4 regions of the Cutibacterium sp. LaCa_89 genome follow, and region 1 is predicted to be linked to each of the others. Evidence: riboswitches for the same ligand, from Rfam matches in the RefSeq annotation. Region 1 holds a riboswitch; each other region holds the start of a gene.
The links. Region 1 has a riboswitch for cobalamin ahead of ACP8LP_RS09355 (prenyltransferase/squalene oxidase repeat-containing protein). Riboswitches for the same ligand answer to the same signal wherever they lie in the genome.
Positions count from the first base shown of each region.

Region 2: linked by a shared signal. The riboswitch ahead of ACP8LP_RS10910 (anaerobic ribonucleoside triphosphate reductase) and the one ahead of ACP8LP_RS09355 (prenyltransferase/squalene oxidase repeat-containing protein) in region 1 are both predicted to bind cobalamin.
Region 3: linked by a shared signal. The riboswitch ahead of ACP8LP_RS02300 (FecCD family ABC transporter permease) and the one ahead of ACP8LP_RS09355 (prenyltransferase/squalene oxidase repeat-containing protein) in region 1 are both predicted to bind cobalamin.
Region 4: linked by a shared signal. The riboswitch ahead of mutA (methylmalonyl-CoA mutase small subunit) and the one ahead of ACP8LP_RS09355 (prenyltransferase/squalene oxidase repeat-containing protein) in region 1 are both predicted to bind cobalamin.

Region 1 covers NZ_CP190889.1:2,034,180-2,039,664, reverse strand. Annotated here, with positions in the region: gene ACP8LP_RS09365 (ABC transporter family substrate-binding protein) at 1-149, shown strand, start outside; gene ACP8LP_RS09360 (hypothetical protein) at 230-913, opposite strand; gene ACP8LP_RS09355 (prenyltransferase/squalene oxidase repeat-containing protein) at 959-2,839, opposite strand; cobalamin riboswitch at 2,825-3,065, opposite strand; gene ACP8LP_RS09350 (leucine-rich repeat domain-containing protein) at 3,289-5,485, shown strand, end outside.
Region 2 covers NZ_CP190889.1:2,373,335-2,378,819, reverse strand. Annotated here, with positions in the region: gene ACP8LP_RS10920 (cutinase family protein) at 1-785, opposite strand, end outside; gene ACP8LP_RS10915 (YbhB/YbcL family Raf kinase inhibitor-like protein) at 1,050-1,511, opposite strand; cobalamin riboswitch at 1,706-1,898, shown strand; gene ACP8LP_RS10910 (anaerobic ribonucleoside triphosphate reductase) at 1,974-4,310, shown strand; gene nrdG (anaerobic ribonucleoside-triphosphate reductase activating protein) at 4,324-4,836, shown strand; gene ACP8LP_RS10900 (DEAD/DEAH box helicase) at 4,820-5,485, opposite strand, start outside.
Region 3 covers NZ_CP190889.1:513,235-518,719, forward strand. Annotated here, with positions in the region: gene ACP8LP_RS02290 (AlbA family DNA-binding domain-containing protein) at 1-373, opposite strand, end outside; gene ACP8LP_RS02295 (RNA/DNA-binding domain-containing protein) at 797-2,560, shown strand; cobalamin riboswitch at 3,131-3,306, shown strand; gene ACP8LP_RS02300 (FecCD family ABC transporter permease) at 3,395-4,414, shown strand; gene ACP8LP_RS02305 (ABC transporter ATP-binding protein) at 4,411-5,202, shown strand; gene ACP8LP_RS02310 (ABC transporter substrate-binding protein) at 5,204-5,485, shown strand, end outside.
Region 4 covers NZ_CP190889.1:685,080-690,564, reverse strand. Annotated here, with positions in the region: gene scpA (methylmalonyl-CoA mutase) at 1-257, opposite strand, end outside; gene mutA (methylmalonyl-CoA mutase small subunit) at 254-2,164, opposite strand; cobalamin riboswitch at 2,245-2,496, opposite strand; gene ACP8LP_RS03165 (alpha/beta fold hydrolase) at 2,567-3,529, opposite strand; gene ACP8LP_RS03160 (UDP-phosphate galactose phosphotransferase) at 3,750-4,232, shown strand; partial or broken gene ACP8LP_RS03155 (ISAs1 family transposase) at 4,347-4,997, opposite strand; partial or broken gene ACP8LP_RS03150 (transposase family protein) at 5,071-5,352, opposite strand; gene ACP8LP_RS03145 (tyrosine-protein kinase domain-containing protein) at 5,318-5,485, shown strand, end outside.

The DNA of each region.
Region 1 (5,485 bases):
ATGAGGCCGACAAGCACATTTGGGACGATGTGATGGTGCTGCCGTTGTACCGTCGCATCATGTTCACCGCCACCCCGAAAAACTTGGCGAACTTCGGTGCTGCGACCTTCCAGAGGGTGCACACAGAGGACATCGGCTACGTCAAGTGACGGTGAAATCTCATACGTAAGAAGCGGGGGCCGGGGACATGATCCCCGGCCCCCGCTGCCGTTGCGCCTGGTGGTGCAGGTCAGGACTGGCGGCGACGCACGACGAATGCGACGATGAGGGCGATGACCACGAGGGCAATGACGATGGCCGTGGCAATCGGGCCGGACGTAGATCTGCCAGACGAGGTGTCGGCGTTCTGACCCGTCTTCGCGCTGTTACTGGTCAACTGGTAAGAGACGCCCGCAGCGCTCCCGGCAGCCAGCTTCGGGGGAGTGCAGGACTTGGTCTTTGGCTTGTTGTAGCACCAGCCTTCGATGGATCCGGCAGCTGGCTTGTACTGGTCGGCGCCCTTCTTCGAGTAGTCCCAGGCGGCACCGGCGCCAGAGGCGTGGTAGTACGCCCAGTACTGGCCGTTGAAGGTCCTGGGGCAGGTAGCGGGATGATCGTTCATCGTGCAGATGAGACCCGACTTGTTCTTGCTGACGGTGATTCCGGCCTTCTCGAGGACGTCGGCGCCGGTGGACGGTGAGTCGACACACTGGTTGGCCAGTACCTTCTCGTCGTCAGTGATGACGAAGACCCAGACCTTCTTGGCGTTGAGGCAGTCGTCAATCGCTTTCGCCTGACCGGTATCGGCGCTCGGCGAAGGTGTGGCCTGCGCGGCGACCGAGAAGAAGATGGTCAGGGTGGCGAACAACACAGCGGCGAGCACTCCAACCATGGGTCGGAGTGCTCGCCGACTCTCGATGCGGGGAATACTCACCTGACGATCATGCCTCAGAGGAGAGTATTCGACCCAGCAGCTGTCTCAGACGCCGGTACGCGGCAGCGCTGTCGGACGATCCGAGGGACGGTTCGACGGGCCGACCGGGGCTGGTGTCACTGGGGCGGGTGCCGTGGCAGTAGCCGTTGCGGTGGCCGATCCAGTTGCGGTGGCCGTTTCGGTGGCGGATGGCGTCGGAGTGGCCGATCCGGTCGGGGTCATCGTCGGTGTGCCGGTGGGAGTGACGGTCGGGGCCACTGTCGGGGAGACGGATGGCTTCGGCGTCTGGGTCGGGGTCACGCTCGGATTCGGAGTCGGGGTAGCCGAGGGGTCGTATGGTGTTAGACGGGCATCCCAGCTCGGTCCAGCATTCCAGTCAGCGGCGGAGGACTTGAAGTACCAGCCTTCAATGGATCCGGCCTTGGGCTGGGCGCTCGCGGCGCCGGTCCTCGAGTGCTCCCATGTCGCCGACTTGTCAGCGCCAGCCGGGGTGGCGTGCCAGTAGGACCAGTACGCCTCGTGGGTGTCGGTTTTCGTCGGGTAGCCGTTGATCATGGTGACCATGCTGCCCTCGGCCTTGACGATGAATCCGGCGGACTCAAGCGCCTCCAGACCATTGCCGAACTTCGAGGCGCAAGCACCCTCGGAGGTGCCGTCGCGCTGCTCAACGTAGACCCACACATGGCCCACGGCGATGCACTTCTGGGCGCCGCCCATGTCACCGGGCTTGCCGGTTGGGGTGACAGTGGGCTTGGTGGTTGGGGTGACAGTGGGCTTGGTGGTTGGGGTGGTTGTGCAGGTTGGGGTGTTTTTGGGGGTTTTGCCGGACCATGTTGAGGCGTAGCCGTGGCCGGTGATGGCCATGATGGCTTGGTCGGTGGCCATGATGTTGGGTTCGTGGTCGTTGCGTTGGGCTTGCCATGCGCCGACTTTCGTGAGGTTTTGTTGGCGGATGAGCCATTGCTTGACGGATTTCATGTCCTCGCCACGCTCGGCGAGGGCGCTGGCGAGCATGCCGGTGGAGTTGGCTGCGGAGTAGGTTTCCCAGTAGTCGCCGTCGTCGTGGGTTTTGGTGTTGATGGCCCATGTGGTGGCGTTGTTGGCGGCAGTGTCGATTTTGGTGTGGTAGCCGTCTGGGATGAGGTGGGGGTTGCGTTGGAGGAGGGTGAGGTCGGACAGGGCGATGCCGGTGTAGTCGGGGTCGCCGACGAAGGTTTTCGTGCCGTCTTGGTTTCGTTTGGTGTATCCGAAAGCGCCGGCATCGTCACCTTGGGTGCCTTGGGTGGACAGCAGTTTGTCGAGGATCTTCGTTGGTACCGGGCGGTTGGCGCGGGTCAGTGCGATGGTGATGAGGTGTGGGCCCCAGTACATGGTGACGCGGTTCTTCATGCCTGGGCTGTCATCGTTGATGTAGCTGGCGAGCTTGATCCAGAGGTTTCCGGTTTCCTTGCCGAGGAAATAGGTGGGATCCTCGCCGAGAATTTCGGCGGTCATGATCACCTTGGCCAGGCCAGCCGGGTTCTTGTCGACGTACTTCGGGCCGGCTTCCTTGAGGGCTGTGGTCATTTCCTTGACGACGTCGGGATGGGCGTCTGAGCCGACCAGGGCGATGATGCCGTCGGCGATGCCGCCGGCCTGTCTGTAGTTTGTCGGGTCTTCCTGCCACTTCTGGGCGAGCCAGTCGGCGGCTTTGGCGACGTACTTGCTGGTGGCGGCGGTGTCGTTGACCGATCCGGCCCACATGGCACCCTTGACCGGGTTGGCCGGCGGATCGAAGCAGTAGGGAGCAGAGCCGTCATCAATGGTGGCGGTGATGGCTGCATGGGATGGCGCGGGCTGCGGGTCAGCGAACGCTGGTGCCGCGAACGGCGATGCGACGAGCGCACCGGCGGCGAGGCCGGCGACCCATTGATTGAGCCTGGTCATGTGGCGGGCCTTCTTCCTGAGGCTGCGTTGCGCTCCGGACGGGAAGGGCCCCTGAGTCGAACTCACCGCAGTCCTCGACGGTGTGTGATATTCCTTCGACAACCCAGGTACTCCGACTCGGGGGTGGGCCCCTCACGGTTGCGGGTCAGTTCCGGATTCACACCGAATTCCCCTGCGGTCGCGGTGTCAGTCTAGGCTTGGCGCCACCACATGTCCACATTCGGGTTCGGCGACGAGAACACCTTATGTTAGGATCTTGGTGGTTTCATCGATGGGGAACCTGGTGTGAATCCAGGACTGTCCCGCAACCGTGTAGTTCGACAGAGATGTCGGCAAAGTCGGATCACCGTCGTTGAGATGTCTCGTACTCAATTCCGTCGTGGACAGCGGAATGGTCGGTCCTGTCTTTGGATGACGACGAAGCGTCCACGCAGTGAAAGGCAGGACCTGTGAGACGGTTCAAGGGGTTGGCCGTGGTGTTGTCTGTGGCCATGGCCATACCGATGGCCATCGTGTCATTCGTTCCGGCGTCGGCAGCACCGGCGACGTCGTACGACGATGAGGCGCAGAAGTGCATCGATCAGAAGCACGTGTTCGTGTATGCCGAGCGTGATGACGGGCATGTCGACACCGGCTGCGCGTCGAAGTTCTCCACTGGGGTGGAGGCGTTGAAGTCAGCCGGTTTCGACATCGGCAGCACCGATTTCGGTGGCGACCTGGGAATGTTCATTGATTCAATCAATGGATATCCGGAGAACCCCGATAAATTTTACGCCTATTGGGGTTATTTTCATGGTCAGCCGGCTGGTAGGAATGCCGAGACAAAATGGGAGTACTCGCAGCTAGGTGCCAGCAACTACCACCCGAAGCCTGGCTCGATCGAGGCCTGGCATTACATGCTCATTGATGGCCCGTGGGAGGTTCCTCCGACCTGGAAGCCGAAGGTTGATCCAGCCCCGACGACTCCGGTAGCGTCCTTCGAGATTCCTGATAAGGCCCTGCAGAAGTGCATCACTGACAAGTTGGACACCACTACCCCTTCCAAGGATCAACTTGCTGGCGTGACGAGCCTGAGTTGCCGGAATATGGGAATCAAGGACCTCACCGGCCTTGATCGGCTGACCGGTCTGGGAAAAGCCTTTCTGTCGGGTAACAAGATTAGTGATCTCAAGCCGTTGGCCTCCTCGACTGGCATTTTCAGCCTGGATGTCAACAGCAATGAGATCACCGACGTCGCGCCTCTTAGGTCCTTGACGAAGCTGTCCCGGCTGGACGTCGGCAAGAACCACATCCGTGACCTATCCGCGCTCAAAGACATCAAGGGTCTAGGTGACGCCGACATCACCTCGAATTTCCAGGCCGTTGACGGTGACTCGGCCACCGCCGGGGTTCAGGTCCCCGTCCCGACAGCTGTCGACCATCACGGTACGACCTTCGTGGCCGACCGCGAAGTGCCTGAGGGTGTCAAGATCAAGGGCAAGAACGTCACCTATCCCTCTGCTGGCGACTACGTGTGGCAGTTCCGTGACGCCTCGACGTACTTCAACGGGTCCATCACTGTCCATGTCGTCGCGGCTCCCGAACCACCGAAGCTCGTCGATATCCCCGATGCGAACTTCAAGTCCTGTCTCCAGGATGCCGTAGGTGCCGGTAAGCCGCTGACGGCTGAGAATCTTGGTGCGCTGACTGAGGTCAAGTGCATCGACAAGGGCATCAAGGACATCACCGGAGCTGAGGCCCTGACGAACATCAAGACCCTGTACCTGACGACCAACGAGATTGAGAGCGTCGATCCGCTTGCCGGTCTGACGAAGCTCGAGACGCTCTACCTGCCCAACAACCACGTCAAGGATTTGGCTCCGCTCGCGGGTCTGGGGAATCTCAGGACGATGAGCCTGGATCAGAACCCCATCACCACGGTGAAGCCGCTGTCCTCGCTGACGAGTCTCACGGACCTGACGATCAACCAGAACAGGCGCGGCAAGTACAAGTATCCGGGCATCACCAGCCTCGACGGGCTGGGCGCGCTTCCCAAGCTTGCCCGTTTGGTGGCGAACAACAATGTCAACTTGGCCGATCTGTCCGGGATCTCCGGTACCACCTCATTGAAGAAGCTGTTCCTCAACGGTGACAAGGTCTCCGACCTGACCCCTATCAAGGGGTTGACGAACCTCGTTGAGGTCGGTTTCGACAACAACGAGATCTCCGATGTTTCCGCTCTGGCCGGGATGAAGAATCTCACCAAAGTGGGGCTCAGCTCAAACCACATCTCCGACCTGTCCCCGCTGTCGGCCGTGAAGAGCATCGCATTCATGGGTCTGCGTGCCCGATGGCAGACTGTGACGGCCGCGCCCGTTCTTGCCCAGCAACAGGTTGCGGTTCCGATGGCGAAGGCTGCCGACGGCTCCAAGGCTGAATTCATCGCTCCTGAAGGTGTGACGGTATCGGGTGACACAGTGACTTATCCAGAGGCCAGCGATGGTTACACCTGGACGTGGTCGCACAAGGACGCCGCCAGCCACTCCGAGGACTTCACCGGGACGTTGATTCAGCCTGTGACGGCTGCGGTTCCAGCGCCGACTGTCACCCCTACGGTGACTCCGACCCCTACGTCGACGGAGACCCCGACCGTTGTGCCGACTGCCG
Region 2 (5,485 bases), 340 kb from region 1:
CAGGTTGACTGCAGGGTGAGGATGCGCGTCAGGGCTGGCGCGGTGTCGCAGACCGGATCACCCTTCAAGCACACTGAATAGGTTTCCGGGTAGGCCTCGGGAGGGATCGCCGCCCCGGCCTTGACCATGTCAGCGTCCAGAGATTTCTGATCAAGGGATTCCTGACTCAGACTGAGGGTGGCCTTGATGATGGCCCGCATCTGGGCGTCACGGTTGGCCCCGGGGGTCGCATGTGCGCGCTCTCGCAAGTAGTAGAGGATGGCAGCCATTCCCATGGCTGACCGGTCGGCATCTCCACTGAGTTCCTGGACGTTCTGCCCTGGGTAGTGGTCTGGGTTCCCGGCCAGGATGGCACCTGCCAGGCGCTGAGGGGTGTCGGTCTGGGCGAGGGCCTGGGTGATGGCCTGGGAGCCTTGGGAAAAACCGGCGAGGATGACCCACTCCTTGGGGCACTGCTTCTTCTCGGCGTTGAGGAGGGCGGTGAGTTTCTTGGCTCCCAGAGCCGCAGAGTCGAAGTACTCCGTCGACGGCATGGTTGCGTCGAAGAGGAGACTGCTCATCGATGCCTGTTGCAGGGTGTGAGGGTCAGCCGCAGGGTAGTCCAGGTAGACCTGACGGACAGTTCCCTTGCCCTTCCACTTCTGGGCCACAGCGTCACGGATCGACGTGATGGTCTCGCCATAGGGAGGGGTTTCCCCGGAGCCGCGAACGCCGACGAACATCACGGAGGCACACTCCATCTGGGATGCGTGTTCTGAGGACACCGGGTCTGAGCCCCAGCCCATTCCTGCTCCGGGGGTGATGGGTGCGGCAGGTTTGGGAGAGTCCGCGGATCCGCTGGCGTAGCTGGTGCTGGTGGTCGTCGGGGTGGGGGTTGCTGACTCGGCACTGGCGGAAAGCGGCATCGATACCAGACCGACGGCGACGAGGAGAGTGAGCAATGTCTGCCGAAGCTTCACGACGCCAGTCAAGCAGGCACCGCCGACACGTGGTCGACGGCGCCTGTTCGTGTTTGCTGCCACGAGGTCGGTTGGCAGCCCTGGTCATCGTCAGGACTGCTGGAAGGTTCCGGTGATCGACGCGGAGTCCAGCTCGCTGGTGTGGATGGCGAAGCGGACCTGGACGTTGGCGGCGTCGTCAGGAATGTCGAGATGCTCGCTCGGCATGGCATGGACGGTGTGGATGTAGCGGTGGGCCGGTCCGGGCGGCGGGCAGGCGCCGGAGTAGCCGTCCTCCTGGTAGTCGTTGGTCCACTCGCGCACGCCGGAGGGCAGCGGGCCGCCTTCGTCGAGGGAGGTGACGTCGGCCGCGATGTCGGCGAGGATCCAGTGCCAGAAGCCGGAACCAGTGGGGGCGTCGGGATCGTAGATGGTGATCGCGTAGGACTTGGTGCCCTCCGGGCCGGGTGTCCAGCTCAACTGCGGGCTGACGTTCTTGCCGCCCGCATCGGCGTGGGCGTAGGCCAGGGCGATCGGCTGGCCTTCCTTGATGGACGTGCTGGTGATCTCCATGGGTTGTGTCCTTTCCCTTGGCGTGTGTCCATGATGCCAGCCTGATGCGCGATCCGAAGGGGTGTCACGACCGGTTCCGAACGCGGGGAAGCCCACCCCTGATGACGAGGTGAAGGGGTGAGTGTGCAGATGTGATGAGATGCGTATACCCTTCATCTTGTGCTGGTTCTCATCGCCAGACACCAGATGTAGGGGTTGTATCCACATCTGGTGGCGATGGGAGGAAAGAGGGAATCCGGTGGGAAACCGGAACTGCCCCGCAGCGGTGACAGGGAACGACGGCGACATACGCACTGGCCATCCGGTTGGGAAGCGTCGCTCGGTAGGAACTCGTCTGACGGCGAAACGCCCTGAAGTCCGAAGACCTGCCAGCGCCCGGGTCGGCGACCCGGTACGACTACGGGCGCGCGGGACGACCCGGGGCGAACCTGCTCCACCCGTGCGCTGCTTCGAGGAGAGAGCATGTCGACCACCCTTCATTCGGTGTCCATCAGCCAGCAGCGAGCAGTACCAGCATCCATCCGCAAGAGGGACGGACGGGTCATCGGATTCGACTCGACGAAGATCGTCGAGGCCGTCCGCAAGGCCTTCGTCGCCTGTGGCATCGACGCCCCCGAACTCCTGGCCTCCGAGGTCGCCCTCGAGGTGCTCTCCCGACTGAGCGAGATGGGTGAGGACACCCCTGACGTCGAGGCCATCCAGGACCTCGTCGAGAAGGCCCTCATGGATCAGGGACATGACGACGTCGCCAAGGCCTACATCCTCTACCGTCAGCGTCGTACCGTCGCCCGCGACCAGCAGTCCGCCCTCATGCGCACCCTGCGCGAGATCACCTTCGCCTCCGCCGAGGAGGCTGACGCTAAGCGGGAGAACGCCAACGTCGACGGCAACTCCGCAATGGGGTCGATGCTGCGCTACGGAACCGAGTCGGCCAAGCAGTTCAACCTGCTCGAGGTGCTCGACCCCACCCATGCCGCCGCCCATCGTGACGGGGACATCCACATCCACGACCTCGACTTCTTCACCCTGACGACCACCTGTTGCCAGATCAACCTCACCGATCTCTTCGAGCACGGCTTCTCCACCGGCCACGGCGTGCTGCGAACCCCGCAATCGATCGGGTCGTACGCGGCCCTGGCCTGCATCGCGATCCAGTCCAACCAGAATGACCAACACGGTGGCCAGGCGGTGCCGAACTTTGACCGAGACATGGCGCCGGGGGTCGCCAAGACCTTCGTCAAGGCCGCCCAAATCGGTCTGACGAGGACTTTCGAGGTTCTCGGTGGTGACGAGGAGCATCTCGACGAGGTGCGCGAGGCGGCCTCCGGGTGGGTGCTGGAGCCGGATGCCGCCGCGCTGGCCCGTGAGAAGGAGCAGCTGGCGGAACTGTTCGCCGGGCTCATTGACGACACCGACCGGGTCGCCGACAGAGTCCGTCGCCAGGCTGTCGAGGAGACGCGTCGTCAGACCTACCAGGCGATGGAGGCCCTCATCGCCAACCTCAACACCATGAATTCGCGAGCCGGGGCGCAGACCCCGTTCTCGTCGATCAATTACGGCACCGACACCAGCCCGGAGGCGCGGATGGTGATGCATTGCCTGCTGGAGGCCACCGAAGCCGGTCTGGGCGGCGGGGAGACCGCGATCTTCCCGATCCAGATCTTCCGGGTGCAGAAGGGTGTCAATCTCGACGACGACGACCCCAACCACGACCTGTTCCGGCTGGCCTGTCGTGTGAGTGCCAAGCGCCTCTTCCCGAACTTCTCCTTCCAGGATGCCCCGTTCAACGCCGAGTACTACGTGCCCGGCCATCCCGAGACCGAGATCGCCTACATGGGCTGCCGCACCCGGGTGATGTCGAACGTCCATGACCCCTCGCAGGCCCAGACCTGGGGACGCGGGAACCTGTCCTTCACCTCGATCAACCTGCCGAGGCTGGCGATCGAGGCCAACCACGACGTCGATGTTTTCTTCACCTCCTTCGACCGGATGATCGACCTCGTCATCGACCAGTTGCTCGACCGGCTCAAGATCCAGTCCCACAAGCTGGTGCGAAACTTCCCCTTCCTCATGGGGCAGGGGGTCTGGATCGGCTCGGAGAACTTGGGGCCTGACGATGCCGTCGCCGAGGTGCTCGAGCACGGGACCCTGTCGGTGGGGTTCATCGGGCTGGCCGAGACTTTGACGGCCTTGGTCGGTGTCCACCACGGTGAGTCGGAGGAGGCCCAGCAGCTCGGCTTGCGGATCGTCGGTCACCTGCGAGAGAGGATGGACGAGGCCGCCGAGCGCACCGGGTTGAACTTCTCGGCCCTGGCCACCCCAGCCGAGGGACTGTCGGGACGATTCGTGCGGATGGACCGTCAGCGTTACGGGTCGATCCCGGGAGTCACCGACCGGGAGTACTACACCAACAGCTTCCACGTGCCGGTCTGGTACCACATCGGTGCTGCGGACAAGATCCGCATTGAGGCTCCTTATCACGCCTTCACCAACGGCGGTCACATCTCGTACGTCGAACTGTCGGGCGATCCGGCACGCAACGTCGACGCCTTCGAGGCCCTCGTGCGGTACATGGCTGCCAGCGGCATCGGGTACGGGTCCATCAACCATCCGGTCGACCGGGATCCTCAGTGCGGCTACACCGGGATCATCGACGACGAGTGTCCCAAGTGCGGCCGTCACGAGGATTCCGGGTCCTTCGACCGGATTCGCCGCATCACCGGCTACCTCGTCGGTGGGCTGGACAGATTCAACGACGCCAAGCGGGCCGAGGTCCGCGACCGCGTCAAGCACGGATGAGACCGGAGCGAGGATGAGGGTTGCCGGGATCGAGCCGGAGTCGATCGTCGATGGTCCCGGCATCCGCTTTACGGTCTTCGCGCAGGGATGCCCGCTGAAGTGTCCCGGATGCCAGAACCCTGGTACCTGGGATCCCTGCGGTGGCCAGGAGATCGACGTCGAGGAGATCATCACCGAGATGAGGTCGTCGGTGTTGGCGTCCGGATTGACGCTCTCGGGCGGTGAGGCGAGTCGTCAACCTGGAGATTGCGCGACGTTGTCCCGTGCTGCCCACGAAATGGGGTGGGACGTCTGGGCATGGTCCGGATTCACCATGGATGCCCTGCTGCGTCAGGCCCGTCACAACCCAGAGCTGGCCGAGATGCTGGACCAGGTGGACGTCCTGGTCGACGGACCTTTCCAGCTGGCACGACGCACCCTCACCCTGCCATGGCGGGGAAGCGGAAACCAGCGGATCATCGACGTCCCTGCGACCCTGCGCGAGGGGCGAGTGGTGGAGTGGGAATCCGTCAGTCCAGCCGGCTGAAGGCCCTTGTCCGAAGTACCAGGTCCTCGGCCTCGTCACACTCGTCGAGGTCGACGGTCGCGGTGATCGACCAGTCGTGGTTGCCGGCAGGGTCGTCGATGATCTGACGAACCAACCAGATCCGGGCGTCGCGGCGTCCCGACTCCTTCTCGATCATGAACAGACCGGGGGCGCGGGCGTCCGGGCCGTCGTTGATCTCGTCGTGCTCGCCCCAGTAGTCGCCCAGGGTGTCCTCCCAGGCATTGGTCGTCATGGCAGAACTGTCGGGCTCGAGGGCTCCCAGGGCCTCGAAGTCGTCGTCTGCGGCCAGGATCACCTTGCGGAACAAGGCATTGCGCACCATGACGGTGAAGGCCCGCTGGTTGGAGGTGAAGGTCCGTACCGGACGGACCTCTTCGGATTCCTCATCGACGGGATGGGTGAGTTCCTCCCACTCGTCGATGAGGGAGGAGTCGGTGGAGCGGACGACCTCGCCCAGCCAGGAGATGACGTCGGCAAGTTCCTCGGTCCGCTCGGACTCGGGGACTGTCTGACGCAGCGCACGGTAGGCGTCGGTCAGATAGCGCAGCACCAGACCCTCGCTGCGTTGCACCTTGTAATGGGCGCAGAACTCGCCGAAGGTCATGGCGCGTTCGTACATGTCGCGCAC
Region 3 (5,485 bases), 1.2 Mb from region 1:
GCATGTTCGGCATCCGCAGGATCCGCTCGTCAGTATGGTCGCGCAATCGTCGGTCACTGGTGCGTACTGTCGTCAGATACGACTCCACCAGCTCAGGTTCCAGGTCGTCAACGACACGTCCCCTGGCAGCGGCCAAGTCGTAGTCGATCTGTTCGTCCACATGGAGAACCTCCACCTGTCTGCCGTCAATGGTGAATGTCTGAAAATCCAGATGCGGTGATGCTTGGACGGCATCCCTGGCCTGTGTTGCGATACCCGCCTCCGTTGTTGCGATGTCCTTGACGCCCACCACGTCGAACCGACCGTTTGCTTCGTCCACCCCGAGGATGACTGTGCCGCCATTGGGCATGTTCGCGAATAGCGTCTCCGCCATCTTTGGCACGTTGCCCGATGTTCGTTACTTGCACTGTTGTTTGCAGTGTAAGTGAGAGTGTGCGCGGGCCCGGGTGAGGTGGTGGTCCGGTCTGCCGAGCGGGTCGTGGTCCAGCGACCCCGTGGCAGATGTGCCAGGGATCGTGGGGTTCGCCACCTGGCGTGGCACGAGGTGCCCTGCCGAACCGAAATACCGCACTGAATCATCCGCCGCCCCGCTGTGTTGGCCCATGTTGTCTCAACATGCCAGCCAGTTGTCTCCCCAATCGTGAGGGGACTTCAGATCCATCGAAAATGTGTGCGCACTCCTCGTCGCTGAGCTTGATCATAACTTTTCAGTCATAAAGTTATACTCAATGTCTGGACTGGATGCCTGGTTAAAAGTTTCTGGGCACAAACTTGTAGCTGGAAGTGGACTGCTCACATGGGAACAACTTTCGGGCCAGACCCGATTGCAGTTGAGATCGACGCTGCGCTGGAGCACTTGGACGCAGGGCACCGGGTCCCGGAATGCAAGTATCTTGACTTCAAGGAGGATTCCAGTCGACGAGGCAAGCACGGTGAGTTGCTACTGGGTCGACGTGAGGATGAACGAGCCGCTGAGCAGCTTGCCGGTGAAGCCGCGTGCATGGCCAACACCCCTGAGGGTGGTGCTCTGATCGTCGGAGTCAATGACAAGGATGATGGACCATTGCTCATCGGTACATCCTTGGATACCGAGTGGTTGCGGAGGAAGATCTATGAGCACACCTCTCGCGCGTTGACTGTTGACGTCCGAGAAGTCCACGTTCACGATGCCAGGTTGTTGATCGTCAGATCACCCACCGCGCTGGAACCGATCAAGGTCAAGGGAAAGATCCGCTGGCGGATTGGTGATCATTGCGAGGAGATCGACGCAACGTCATGGCACCACCGCCATCAGTACTCTATCCGCTACGACTGGTCGGCGCAGTTCTCAAACGTGAGCCTGGAGGAAGTGCGACCTGCTGCCCTTGACGCAGCACGCGCCTTCCTCCAAGCCAGCACCGACGAGGCGGCGGTGGAATTGGCCAACTGTACGAGTCGTGAGTTGCTGTCCCGGTTGAACGCCATTGATGGTGAGGGCAAGCTCACCAATGCTGCTGCTCTGGTCTTTGTGGGGCGTCCCGAGCCATGCCTTGACTACATACGTCGTGACATGCCCGGTCAGGACAGCGGTGACCGAGTACGTATTGGTGGGGTATCACTGCTTGAGCAGCTCCAACGGGCGTTCGCCGTCGCGCGGGCGTACAACCCTTTATCGCATGTGTCTTCGGGACTTGTCGAGGGGCAGGTCCGCCAGCTGTCGGAACGTGCCATTCGTGAGGCCATCGTCAATGGGTTGGCTCATCGTGAATGGGGGCTGCCCGATGCAACGCTCATCGAGCACGAAGGAGCCGTCTTGCGAGTTACCAGCCCCGGAGGATTCTTCGGAGGTGTGACGGCTGAGAACATCATCACCCACCCATCGACGTCCAGAAACGTTGCTCTCACTGAGCTCTTGGCATCACTTCGAATTGCAGAACGTGAAGGTATCGGAGTTGACCGTATGGTTGGTGATTTGCTTCGCCGGGGGCTTCGCATGCCGACCATTCGGGAAATTGACGGTCCCTATGTGGTGACGACGCTTTCCGGTGTCGATCCTGACGTGGCATGGACATCGTGGCTCACTGGTATGAATGTTCCCGAGCTCATGCAAAATCTCCGCACTTTGATGGTTATGCGTTTCCTCACTGATCATCTCTGGATCGACGAGGACATTCTTGCTCCCTACCTGCAAGTCCCCGTCGAGGAAGTTCACGAAACTCTTGAGCTTCTACGGCAGACGGAGTGTGATGGCGAACCCTTGCTGAAGCTCATCCGCGGCGTTCCCGACGAAGCCCTCCCCGCGTTTACCCTCTCCAAGAGAGCAAACAAGCAGCTGGACATGGAATATGCGAATCGCGGTTTGAAGCGTTCAGTGCCTAGTAGAGCAGTGACGGCTCGTCAATATGCCCGGCATCGAGGGCGTATCAGTACGACAGAATTGGGCGTCATCCTGGATGTGTGGGCTTCCAACGTCGGACAGGTCCTCAAGGATCTCATGGCTGACGGAGTACTGCAGCCTTCGTCAGAGGCAATGGCAGGTCGCGGATTTCACTACCTGTGGACAGGTGACGAGGCATCCTGACTTTTTCAGTCCTTATGATCCATCTCGCCAAGTTCCTGGTCAGGCAGAGCGTGTTCCGATACACCGGAAAGCTAAGTGCACTTCCCCTTTCGGGGCGGTGGAGCACAACTTTTTGACCGAAAGATTGTACTTGCACCCTCGGATTGGGTGTCTGGGTGCAGTCTTCGAGGCTGCTCCCTGTGGTTCTGGCTGCTGAACCAGTCGAGAAAATTGTGCTTACCCTCGCGCTTGTGCTGTTGAGCAGAATTTTTCAGCCACAAAGTTGTACTCCAGGCATGAAGCGGCGGCGGGAGCACAACTTTTCGCAGTGTGGGGAGCTCTGCGCGGTATGGAGATCCTGTCGGTGGCGGTGTTGTGGTCCGTTCGTCTCTGTGGCAGATGTGTCAGGAGTCGTGGTGTCTGTCACCTGGTGTGGCACGAGGTACCTTGCCGAACTGAATTACCACGTGGGTGCGAAGTACCCCGTCGATTGCGCTCGGTGGGTTCCGAGGCGTGTGCCGCACGCGATCCGGCATGTCTGTGACAAGGGGCTGGCGGACGGCACGTCGCGAAGTGCGTGTCACAGGTGCTAGCCTGTCTCGCATACATGGTGCGGCCCCGATGAGGCCGCAGTGAATCCGGTGAGAATCCTGGACTGTTGCGCAGCGGTGACGGTGACGACGTCGGCAAGACCACTGGGAGTGATCCTGGGAAGGGCCGACCGAGAGTGATCCGAAGTCCGAAGACCCCATGTATGACTTGTGTCGTTCGGGCCTCGCATCAAGGTCCTCGCACCCAGAAGGAACAGCTATGCCTTCCTCGAGACGGTCGGCCGAGCGTGACCGTCGGTTGCCGGTGGCACCCCTGGTGATCATCCTCGTCGTGCTCATCGTCGTCAGCGCCGTCGTCTCGCTGACCATTGGTTCGGAACCATTGCCAATGCGTGGCGTTCTTGACACGGTTGGTGCCAGGATCACTGGTGAGCCGGGCCCCGACCCGACGATCGATGTCATCGTCTGGGACCTGCGTGCCCCCAGGGCACTGCTGGCGATCATCGTCGGAGCCGGACTCGCCCTGGCCGGAAGCGGTATGCAGACCCTGGTGCGCAACCCGCTTGCCGACCCCTACCTGCTGGGTGTCTCGGCCGGTGCGAGTGTGGGGGCCACCGCGGTCATCGCCCTGGGGATGTTTGCCTCCTGGGGCCCTCACCGGCTCACCATCGGAGCCTTGGTGGGGGCATTGGGCGCCGCCGTTCTGGTGTACCTCATCTCCATGGCCCAGGGCGGCATGACGCCGCTGCGGCTGGTGCTCTCGGGCGTCGTGCTCTCTGCGGCATTCTCGGCACTGGCGAGTTTCCTCGTCTTCCGCAGCTCGGACCCGCGCGCGGCGCAGTCGGTGCTGTACTGGATGCTGGGATCGGTGTCCGGTGCCACTTGGGACAGTTTGTGGGTGGCAGCCATCGTCACCGCTCTGTCCGTGGTGCTCATGATCGCCTTCTCGGGTTGGCTCGATGCCCTGGCGGCTGGCACCGACGTCGCTCGATCCCTCGGCATCCCCGACACCAGGGTGCGTAAGGCGTTGTTCGTCGGCAACTCGGTACTCGTCGGGGTGCTCGTGGCGGTCTCGGGCGGCATCGGATTCGTCGGACTCGTCATTCCCCACATGTCACGGCTGCTCGTGGGAGCCAGTCACCGGTCGATGCTGCCCGTCGCCGCCGCCATCGGCAGTCTCTTCCTGCTGTGGGTGGACGTCGGCGCCCGCGTCATCGCGGCACCACAGGAGGTGCCTCTCGGCGTCGTCACCGGGTTCATCGGCGCTCCCATCTTCCTGTACCTCATGGGGCGCAGCCAGTACCGATTCTCGAGTGAGTCATGACACGTCTCGAAGTTTGCAACGTCCAGTGCCGCATCAACGACCGCATCATCGTCGACGACGTCAGTTTCACCGCCGAGCCGGGGGAGCTCACCGCCATCGTCGGCGTCAACGGAGTCGGCAAGTCGACTCTGCTGCGATCCATCGCCGGGGTGCGTCAGTTCAATTCCGGAGACGTCCTGCTCGACGGCACCTCCGTCACCGACTACACCCCCATGAAACGTGCTCGGCTCATGGCCTTCGTCGGGCAGGAGGAGTCGCCATCGCCAGACCTCCTGCTGGGTGAGATGGTTGCGCTGGGACGTACTCCGCATCGCAAGCCGTGGCAGGTGGGGCAGCGTTCCGAGCGAAGGATCATCCGGGATTCCCTGGCCTTGGTCGGACTTGACCACCTCATCGATCGTCGCTGCGACCACCTGTCCGGCGGTGAACGGCGTCGCGCCGTCATCGCCCGTGGCCTGGCCCAGGGTGCAGACCTCATCATGCTCGACGAGCCGACCAATCACCTCGACGTGCGCCACCAACTCATGCTGCTGGACACGCTGCGCGCCAGCGGTCGGACGGTGGTCGCCACCATCCACGATCTGGGCATGGCCGCAGCCCACTTCGACCACGTCGTCGTCCTGGCGGATGGCGGAGTGCTCTCTGCAGGTCCGGCCCGTGAGGCGCTCAGCCCATCGAACGTCGCGACGGCATTCCACGTCGTCGCACACCATGTCACCACCCCCGATGGCAGCCAGGAGCTCGTGTGCACTGCGCCGCTGCCTGAACTCATCAGAGAGGAAAACTGAAATGTCCACCAAATTCCTACCCGTCGTCATGGCCGCCTGTCTGGCCGTGGGACTCACCGCCTGCGGCAGTGGGTCCACTCCCAAGAGCGGCGACTCCGCCAAGGACTCCGGCGAAGTCACCGTGACCAACTGCGGTAAGAAGGTCACCTACCCCAGGAATGCCGAACGCCTCTACGTCAATGACGGCAGCATCATCGCCATGACGCTGAGCGCCGGGGCACGCAAACAGATCGCCGCAGTGAGCTCGATGGGCCGGGACAAGGAGATCCTCACTGCCAAGTAC
Region 4 (5,485 bases), 1.3 Mb from region 1:
ATCGTCCACGGACGGAAGGCGTACATGGTGGCGTACGGGCCGTGGGTGAAGGGCGGCAGACCGGCGTAGGTGTCCAGCCAGTCCATGTCGGCGTAGACGTCCTCGGAGTACAGGTGACCGACCGGAATCTGCTCCGGAGTGGTCCAGGGCTCCTGCTCACCAGCGGCGGCGGCCAGCTTGGCGAACTGCTCCTGTGCGTCCGCGGGGACCGGAGAGTCTCCGAGGTTGATGGAATCGAAACGAGGCAGGGTGGTCACTTGGCAACTCCCAACGTGTCCAGAGTGGTGGTCAGGACGTCAACGACGTCCATTCCGAGGTAGATGCGCCCGTCGACGACCTTCTCGGCCTCGGCAGCGTCATCACCAAATTCCTTGAAGGCACCCGACAGGTAGACCAGCTTGGCGCCAGCCTCCTTGAGGGCCTTGGCGACCTCGAGGCCCTGGGCCGCGTAGGTCTTGGCGTTCGAACACAGGTCAGCGACCTCGGCACCGGACTCCTTGAAGGCCTTGACGACCTCTTCAGTGGTGCCTCCCTCGCACTCCGGGGTCTCCATGCCGGCGATGTGCCACACCGGGGCGGAGAATCCCTCGCGAGGACCGAAGTCACGACGGGTTCCCAGGCAAGCCAGGAAAACCTTCGGACGCTCGGAGCAGGTGGCGGAACGATCAACGAGGGCCTCGAAGATCTCGGCGTCGCGGCGCCACTCCAGCCCGTTGCGCTCGGCAGTTTCGGGGTACGGCTTGGTCTCGACCGTCTTGGCGTCGAGCAGCGGGAACTCGCTGACGGCCGTGATCGGCTGCTTGCGGGTCGCCAGACGCTTGGCGCGCTCGGCATTCAGCTTGTCGAGCTCGGTGCGGACGTGGTCGCCGGTCAGTGCGGCGGCCATGCCACCGGCAGCCTCGACGGCCTGGAACTCGACCCAAGCGGCTTCTTCCAGCTTCTTAGTCAGAGCCTCAACGTAGAAAGAGCCACCAGCCGGGTCATTGGCGCGACCGATGTTGGACTCCTCGGCGAGGATGATGCCAGTGTTGCGGGCGATACGACGCGAGAAGTCGCTCTTCGGCAGGCCGATGGCGGCATCGAAGGGCAGGGTCGTGACGGCCTCGGCACCACCGACAGCAGCACCGAAGGTCGAGATGGTGCCTCGCAGGATGTTGACGTAGGGATCGTCACGGGTCAGCTCACGCCAGCTGGTGACGGCCTCCTGGCGGGCACCACGCTTGGCGGCCGGCACCTCGAAGACCTCACCGACGCGGTTCCACAGGGTGCGCAGGGCGCGTAGACGGCAGATGGTCAGGAACTGGTCGTGGGTGGCGGACACCCGGAAGTTGATGGCGTCGAACGCCTGCTCGGCGGTCAGTCCCTGCTCCATGAGAGCGCGGACGTACTCGACGCCGGTGGCGATGGCCCAGGCGAGCTCGTGCACGTCGCCGGCACCAGCGTTGTGGTAGATCGTGGCGTCAACGACGAAGGCGCGGGAGTTCTTGTACTTCTCGATCTTCCTGACCCACTCGCCCATGCCGGACAGATCCGGGGTGCCACCGTTGAGGGCGGCGAAACCGATCGGATCCAGACCGAGGTTGAACGACAGTTTGTCGGGCTCGATCTTGGAATCGGCGTAGACCTTGAGGAGGGCCTCGGCGGCAGCCTCCTGGTCGTCGCGGCTGGAGACCTCGACCTTGGCCAGGTCCAGCAGCACGTCCTTGAGATCGCCGGCAATGTCCTCGGGGTTGATGGCGTCGGCACCGACCCGCAGCCACAGGGACGTCACGCCACGCTCGAGGTCAGCGATGACGGCCTTCTTGGTGAACTCGACGTCGGGATCCTCGTGAAGGGCTCGGACGTCCCACGCGTCCATGCTACCGTCACGGATCGTCGTGCCGCGGGTAAAGGGCGGTACGCCCGGAGCGCCGAGCTTCTCGGAGGCATCCTGACGCCGGTACATCGGCTCGATCTGGATGCCGTCGACCGTGGTCGGCTCGAGGCGCTTCATTCCCTGCTCGATGTTGAGTTCCTTGCCCTCGGGGCGACCCCGGTTCAAGACTTTGAGGACCGCGTCCTCCCACTGTTCGTGGGTGACCTTCGGGAAGTCCCCGGCCAGGCTCAACTCCTCGGGCATCCTGTCCTCGACGGGCTTGGATGCGAGGTTGTCAGGATCAGTCATTCGTCAGACTCCTGCTCCGCTGTGGATGGTTGGACGACCTCGGCCGGCCCTCGAGACCTCGGACGCTGTGGCACACGCGGAGTGCACCACACGCTCTGGCAGGTATTCGGACTCATGGGCACCTCGTCTGCCGACGAGTCCTACGTCACCGCTTCCCAGACCGAAGCCCAGTGCTTGATCGACGTCCACCCGGTCCGAGAACCAGATGGGCGACGATGGTGATGTCGTTCCCACTCACCGCTGCGGGGCAGTTCCGGAGTTTCACCGGATTCCCTCTTACCGCCTTGAAACCCCGGATGGGATTCCTCGGCACCAGCACCTACGATACTAGGCTGCGCACAATCGCCTTCACGCAGCGGGGGTGCATGTGCACGATTGTGCGAAACGAACGTGAGCGGCCTTTCACCGTGCTTTCCGAACCTGCAAGGTCCGGGGCCGGGCAGCGACGGCATCAATCCAGTCGCGCAGGTGGGCGTGGACATGTCGACGGTTCACCTCATTGAGGATCTCGTGGCGCGCCCCGGGGTAGAGAACGAGGTCCACCTCACGCGAGCCCGAGTCGCGCAACTGACGCGCGACCTGGCGCACTCCCCTGCCGGAGTCCCCCACCGGGTCCTTGGCGCCCGACATCAGCAGAATGGGCAGTGCCGGTGGAGTCGCTCGGAAGATCTCGGTGGAGTTGGCGAGTTCGATGAGTCGGACGAGTTCGCGGTAGAAGGCTGCGGTGCAGACGAAACCGCACAGCGGGTCGTCGTTGTAGGCGTCCACGACGTGAGCGTCTCGGGACAACCAGTCATAGTCGGTGCGGGCCGGCAGGAAGGCTCGGTTGAAGGACCCAAAGGACAGCGTGTTGAGCAGCGGGCTGCGGGAGTCCTCCCCCACCATGAGCACCTGGGCCTGGGCCAGCCCGGTGGCGACAGTGCTCAACGGCCCCAGGGAGGAGCCGGTGCCGATGATGACCAGGCCGGCCATCTCGCGTCCCCGACGAACGGCCAGGACACGGGCAAGGAACGACCCCATCGAGTGTCCGACGAGGAACCACGGCTTCCCCTCCAGCTTGGCCATGAAGTGGTCAGCGACGGCGGACAGGTCGTCGAGCAGCTGGTGGTAGCCACGATCAGACGTGGTTCCGAGTTCTCCTATGGCAGCAGCACGCGGCCCGTGGCCACGGTGGTCGTTCGCCACGACGAGCCAGCCGTCGGCTGCAAGCACCCGGGCGACCTCGTCATAGCGAGCCGCGTACTCGGCCATACCGTGGCAGAACTGCACCAAGCCCTTGATGGGGCGCCCCGACGCAGCCTCGGGACGCCAGACAAGGACGTCGACGTCGGCTCCGTCATCAGCGGTGATGGTGATGGTGTCCATAGTTCCTCCCAGACAGCTCACCCCGGACAAAACCGTCTCAACCATACCGACGTCTTCATCGCGGCTATCACACAGCCTGGCCGCGAGAGAACGTACCGGAGCGCTCACCCGTCGCCCGGACGAGTCTGACACTGCATTGTGCCTTGCCGTAGAGGCGATCAACCCGCCAAGCATCCGCGATGGTCGCGCCCCGGCAGGGACTGTCACTTTCATGATATGAATGCTTCGGAATGACTTCAGCTTGAGAGTGCTCTCACGTTCGAAAGGCACCGCCATCAGTACCGAAGTTGCCCGCAAGGCCGCCGGACGCCTTCACTGGCCGACGCGCATACGTTTCGGACTTACCCTCTCTGACGCGCTGGCGATAGCCGTAGCGCTCATCACAACGATATATATCCGTTGGCCAAGCCCAGACAGCCAGACGATTGCCGGCACCCGGCACATCACCTATTCGGCATTGGCCGTGGTCTTCGGCCTGGTGCGGCTCCTCATTCTTTCAGCCAACGACAGCCATCGAATCCGGCTGTTGAGTTCGGGATTACAGGAGTATCAGCTCGTGGCGCGGGGGACTCTGTGGGCCTTCGGTTCTCTGGCAATTTTCAGTTATCTGTTCAAGCTGTCGGTCTCCCGATCCTTGTTCCTCGTCCAGGGCCCCGGAAGAGTCGTGCTTTCTTTCTGTAGTGGTGGTGTGGTCAGAGTGTGAGGAGGAGTGTGCAGGTGGCGGGTGGGTCCCAGGCGGCTTGCCGGGTGGCTCTCGCGATGTTCGTGGCCCCGGCTAGGTGGTGGATGCTGATGGCCAGATTCCTGATCGTGGCCATCACGTGGGGGCCGATGCGGTGCGGATCTGGCTACGATCCTCGTCGAGCGTGACGTCTCGGACCCAGTGGAGCCGGTTCTCTACACCCCAGTGGCCGCGGGTCCAGGCCGCGATCCGGGCCGCAGAGCCTTCAGGTAGCGTGACCGAGGTGATGAGGTAGACGATCTCGGTGGTCTTCTTCCCGGCCCGGGTGGCCACCCAGCGCCGGTGGACGATCTGCGCGGCGCCGGGGAATCCCAGGCCGGTGGGGGCCTGGAGGACTTTCAGGGTGCGCCGGGTGAGGCGGCCATGGGCCTTCTCCACGTCGACGTGGCCGGCGGGGACCTTCTTCTACGGCTGACCGGCCAGGTTCTTGTGCAGGGTGGGCTGGTTGGATTTGACGGTGAACACGTAGTCGACACCGGCGGCGAGGATCGCGGTAGCACTAACGGTCTGGGTATGGAGGGCGTCGGCGGTGATGACTGCACCGGCCGCGCGCTCGCCCAGCGCCTTGATCACGGCGGGCAGCGCCGGTATCTCGGTGGACTTGGCCTCGACCTCCGGTGGGGCCATCACCGTCCCCGACATGTGGTCGAGGCCGGCGACCAGGTGGCGGGCCCGCTCGGTGGCCGAGCGGGAGCCCGGTAGCGTTTTCCCGTCTACGGCGATCACGTGGCGCGCCGGCGAGGGTGGTGCGGGTCCAGGCGTACAGACACAGGTGCCCGTCCAGGGCGGCGGTGATGCGGGCGACGAGTTTCCGCAGGGTGGATTCGCCGGGGGCCGATCTCAGCGCGAATTCGTTCAGGTTCTTGTCGGTGAGTCTGGCTGCCCACTCGCCGGTGGCGGTGAAGCCCCGGCAGCCGGCCATCGCCGCCGAGACCGCGACCAGAAGCACCCCCGGCACGGGGTAACGCTTGCCTCGGGCCTGGCGGGGGTCGGGGACCCTGGACAGATGATCGGCCAGTCGGGCATCAGGTAGGGGCGTGTCAGGAATGATCCTGGGCGGCGTGGTGGGGGAAGATGGCATCGCGGGCGGGGTCCTCGGGATCGGTAGATTGCATGGCTACTTCCATCCCATCCGGGACGGCCTCGCCCACCCATCTAACACGCTGGACCCGACTCAACCCCTAGTCACAGCACACTCCTACCGACTTTTCCGG